One region of the Ammoniphilus soli genome, then DNA from elsewhere that is predicted to be linked to it. Evidence: riboswitches for the same ligand, from Rfam matches in the RefSeq annotation. Region 1 holds a riboswitch; the other holds the start of a gene.

What was found. Region 1 has a riboswitch for S-adenosylmethionine ahead of ABLT31_RS10800 (homoserine dehydrogenase). Riboswitches for the same ligand answer to the same signal wherever they lie in the genome.
Region 2: another riboswitch for S-adenosylmethionine. It lies ahead of ABLT31_RS02555 (MetQ/NlpA family ABC transporter substrate-binding protein); the one in region 1 lies ahead of ABLT31_RS10800 (homoserine dehydrogenase).

The regions. Positions count from the first base shown of each region.
Region 1 covers NZ_JBEGDL010000004.1:94,076-96,552, reverse strand. The annotation lists gene metH (methionine synthase) at 1-1,297, shown strand, start outside; SAM riboswitch class I at 1,311-1,417, shown strand; gene ABLT31_RS10800 (homoserine dehydrogenase) at 1,480-2,477, shown strand, end outside.
Region 2 covers NZ_JBEGDL010000001.1:485,659-488,135, forward strand. The annotation lists gene miaA (tRNA (adenosine(37)-N6)-dimethylallyltransferase MiaA) at 1-502, shown strand, start outside; gene hfq (RNA chaperone Hfq) at 551-784, shown strand; SAM riboswitch class I at 1,044-1,153, shown strand; gene ABLT31_RS02555 (MetQ/NlpA family ABC transporter substrate-binding protein) at 1,293-2,117, shown strand; gene ABLT31_RS02560 (methionine ABC transporter ATP-binding protein) at 2,283-2,477, shown strand, end outside.

The sequences.
Region 1 (2,477 bases):
TACGGTAAAAGGCGACGTGCATGATATCGGAAAAAACCTGGTAGAAATCATTTTATCCAATAATGGATACCAAATCGTAAACTTAGGGATTAAGGTTCCGCCTGCGGATCTTATCCGCGCTTACCGGGAAGAAAAGCCGGATGCCATCGGACTTTCCGGACTATTGGTAAAATCTGCCCAACAGATGGTCACCACGGCCCAGGATTTGAAAACGGCTGGTATTGATGTGCCGATCATGGTTGGGGGAGCGGCGTTAACCCGAAAGTTTACGGAAAATCGAATTGCTCCAGAATATGACGGACTCGTGCTTTATGCAAAAGATGCAATGTACGGGCTGGATCTGGCCAATCAACTGATGGATAAACAGCTGAGAGAGCAAATGGTTGCTCAATTGAAGGAAGCTCGTTTAGCCAAATTGCAATCGGAAGAAACGGCGGTTGAGGCACCGGCAGAAGCGGATTCCCAGCCAAAGGTTTCCGATATTGACCGCCAGGCACCGATTTTCCAGGCACCAGACTTCGAGCCGCATGTTCTGAAGAATTATCCCCTTTCCTATCTCCAGCCGTATCTGAACTGGAGAATGCTCTTAGGCAAGCATATGGGATTGCGCGGCAACGTGGAGCGCTTGATTGAAGAAGGGGACAGCAAGGCGCTGGAGCTGAAAGAAGTAATGGACCAATTGCTTTCGGAGGCTAGGGAGCAAGGGCTGATTCAAACCAACGGAATCTACCAGTTCTTCCCGGCACAGGCCTCTGGTAATGACGTGATCATCTATGATCCGAAGGACCACTCGAAGGTTCTGGAACGCTTTACCTTCCCTCGTCAGAAGGAAGCGCCATACCTATGTTTGGCCGATTTCCTTCGTCCTGTGGAGAGCGGCGAGATGGATAGCGTAGGCTTCCTCGTTGTAACGGCGGGTCAAGGGATCCGGGAGATTGCAGGAGTTTGGAAAGACAAGGGAGAATATGTGCGTTCCCATGCTGTTCAAGCCTTGGCGCTGGAATTGGCCGAGGCGTTTGCGGAGCGACTTCACCATGTGATGCGGGACAGCTGGGGCTTCCCTGATCCGGCTGATATGACGATGCTGGAGCGATTCGGCGCCCGTTATCAAGGAATTCGCGTATCGTTCGGCTATCCGGCATGCCCGAACTTGGAGGATCAGGAAAAGCTGTTTAAACTGATTAATCCAGGGCAAATCGGCATAGAATTGACGGATGGATTTATGATGGAGCCGGAAGCTTCCGTTTCCGCTATGGTCTTTGCCCATCCGCAAGCGAAGTACTTTAACGCAGACTAATAAAATAATGAAGCTCTTATCAAGAGAGGTGGAGGGAATGGCCCGATGAAACCCGGCAACCGCCAGCATGCATAGCTGGAATGGTGCCAATTCCAGCAGGTTTAGCCTGAGAGATAAGAGGAGGGCAAAGGGCCTCTTCTTATGAAGAGGTCTTTTTTTTTACTATATTAAGGAGGGATGTTATGATGGATCAGATTCGAATAGGTTTACTTGGGTTAGGAACGGTAGGGACAGGCGTTGTGAAAACGATCCGCCTTCAAGAGGAAAAATTGTCCGAGCGTTTGGGGAAGAAGGTGCAAATCGTTAAGATCCTCGTAAAGGATGTCTTGAAGCCAAGACCGGTGGAGGTCAATCCTGGTTTGCTGACTACGGATTTTGCAGATGTCTTGAAGGAGAAGCCCGATGTAATTATTGAAGTCATGGGAGGACTGCAACCAGCCTTTCAATACATAAATCAGGCGATTGAAAAAGGCTGCCATGTCGTAACGGCCAATAAGGAGCTTTTGGCAAAATGGGGAGATAAGCTGATCCGTACAGCCAATCAGCATCAAGTGCATCTCTTTTACGAAGCGAGTGTTGCGGGAGGGATACCAGTCATCAGTGTCCTTCGCCACTTTCTGCGGACCAACGATATCAGCGAGATTAAGGGGATCCTCAATGGCACGACCAATTACATCTTGACGCAGATGGAACAGCATGGCAAAAGCTATGATGACGTGTTAAAGGAAGCCCAGCAGCTGGGCTATGCGGAAACGGATCCGACGTCAGATGTGGAAGGTTTTGATGCGCTCTATAAAGCCACGATCTTGTCCCAGCTTCTTTTCGGGAAAGCCCCTGCCGTGGATGAAGCTTCCCGGGAGGGGATCAGCCGCATCACAATTGAAGAGATAGGACTGGCTAAAGCGTTGGGATACCGGTTTAAGCTGATCGCTCAAGTCAAAGGGGAAAAGGATGGGGTTCAGGTATCCGTCAGGCCGTCCCTGCTCCCTTTTAGCCATTCCTTAGCTCAAATTGAGGATGCATTCAATGCTGTGCAATTGACTGGAAATATTGTGGGGGATTTGCTGTTCACCGGAATAGGAGCTGGAGAGTTTCCAACTGCGAGTGCCGTTGTGGAGGATCTGGCCTATTTGCTTTCCCAGCCAGTTCTAGCGCAGCCTGAGTGGAGCATTGCGGAAGG
Region 2 (2,477 bases), on a different contig from region 1:
ATCCATTGATCCGATTACCGCGGAACGTCTTCACCCGAATGATGTAAAAAGAGTAATCCGTGCGTTAGAAATTTATCAATTAACGGGAAAGCCTATGGCGGAATTTCAACAGCGGTCACCCGAGTCTCCTTATCAACTCTGCCTTCTTGGATTGACAATGGAGCGGTCTGTCTTATATGAGAGAATCAACCGCCGTGTAGATATCATGGTTGAACAAGGCCTTGTGGACGAGGTCAGGAGATTGCTTGACGAAGGATATCATAAGGGTCTTCAATCGATGCAAGGGATTGGCTACAAAGAGATGGTTGAGCATCTAGAAGGTACACTATCGCTTGATGAGGCCGTTGAACTGATTAAGAAAAACAGCCGGAATTTTGCAAAGCGCCAGTTGACTTGGTTTAGATCCATGAAGGATATCACCTGGCAGGATATGACTAACCCCGGGGATAGGCAAGAGCTTGTCGAAAATATTCGAACCTTTGTAGCAGGAAAGATTAGGTAAGACCACGAATATAACTGTTAAGATATAAATAGAGGAGGTAAACCCCCAATGGCAAATTCCATCAACATTCAGGATACGTTTCTTAACCACTTGAGAAAGGAAAATGTTCCAGTTACCATATATCTAGTGAACGGATTCCAATTAAGAGGACTGATCCGCGCGTTTGATAACTTCACTATTGTTATTGATAGTGATGGCAAGCAGCAATTAGTATACAAGCATGCGATTTCCACATTCCTTCCCCAACGTCCGGTATCCCTTATGCCTGATAATCAGGAATAGCTCGCGGAAATCCAAACGATTTGCCAACCAAGCCAGAGATGCTCTCTGGCTTGGTTTTTTTATTTTGGTTTTCTCTGACTGTTTTAATTATATAGACTTCATCTGATTTTATTGACAGAAAGATCAAAACGTAATATTCTCAATAACGTTATCTTCTCTATCTCCTGCGACTATTAATGGAAATGCATTGATCTTCTGAGAAGCAGATATGGCAGAAGTTAACAAGTATAGAGAGTTATTCCGCTAGGAATTGTTTTTTGTCTTATCCAGAGAGGTGGAGGGAATGGCCCTATGAAACCCGGCAGCGGATCTTCTGCTTGAAGATGCTGTGCCAATTCCAACAGGACGCCGAGTTCTGACAGATAAGAGAGTGACCGTGACTACATACACGTCAAACCTCTTCTCTGCGAAGAGGTTTTTTATTTGTCATCATCCAAGGGCCCGGATACTGACAATAAAAGGGTTCTCTCTCCTAAAGCCAATGCCAACATGAAGGGGAGTCAAGTAAATGAAAAAATGGACTAAAGTCTTAGCGACATCGATATTAGCCGTATCTCTTCTTGCCGGATGCGGAAGCTCTGAAGATCAACCAACCCAAGCTAGCGAGGAACAAACGGCTAAGTTGAAAATAGGAGTAACAGCCGGTCCGCATGAAGAAGTCATGGAGAAGGTAAAGGAAGTAGCAGCCAAGGATGGATTGGAAATTGAGATCGTAGCCTTCAATGATTACGTTCAGCCTAACAAAGTATTGGCTGAGGGAGAATTGGACGCAAATAGCTTCCAGCATGAGCCTTACTTAGAACAATTTAAAGCAGACCATAATTTGGATTTGGTGAAGCTAGCTAATAACATAAATTTCCCAATGGGGATTTATTCGACCAAAATTAAAGACGTAAGTGAACTGGAAGATGGAGCTGAAGTAGGATTGCCGAACGACCCGACGAATGGCGCCAGAGCTCTTCAGCTGCTTGAGCAAGCAGGCTGGATAAAGCTAAAAGAAGGAGTTGGCGTCAAGGCAACGGTCCATGACGTAGCGGAAAATCCAAAGAACATAAAGTTTAAGGAGTTAGAGGCTGCATTCCTTCCTAAGGCGCTTGATGACCTGGCGGCAGCAGCCATTAATACAAACTTTGCTATGGAACATGGCTTTGTCCCGACGAAGGACTCCATCTTTATCGAACCGAGCGATTCTCCTTGGGTAAACCTTATTGCGGTTCGTGCGGAGGACAAGGATCGTCCGGAGTTCGAAAAGCTTGTAAAGGCCTATCATTCCGATGAAGTGAAAAAGTTTATAGAAGAGAATTTCCAAGGCTCTGTGGTCCCATCCTGGTAAACTGTTCAGTATGCAGCAAAGTGGAATTGGAGAAGCTTTGAATAAGAAAAGAAGACCTCCTCACAGGGGGTCCTTCTTTTTAAGGTGGAGGACCGGCTACTTGAAAATACATCAGTTATGAGGTTTGAGATGCAAGCTAGTTAAAGAAAGTAGGAGGTTAGCCTTATGATTGTTTTAAAAAATTTATATAAAACCTATGAACAAAATGGCCGTAAAGTAGAAGCGGTGAAAAATGTAAATCTAGAGATTAAAAAAGGTGAAATTTTTGGTGTTATCGGGTTTAGCGGAGCGGGAAAAAGCAGTTTGATCCGCTGCGTTAATCTTTTGGAAACCCCAAGCTCGGGTTCAGTCATAGTAAAC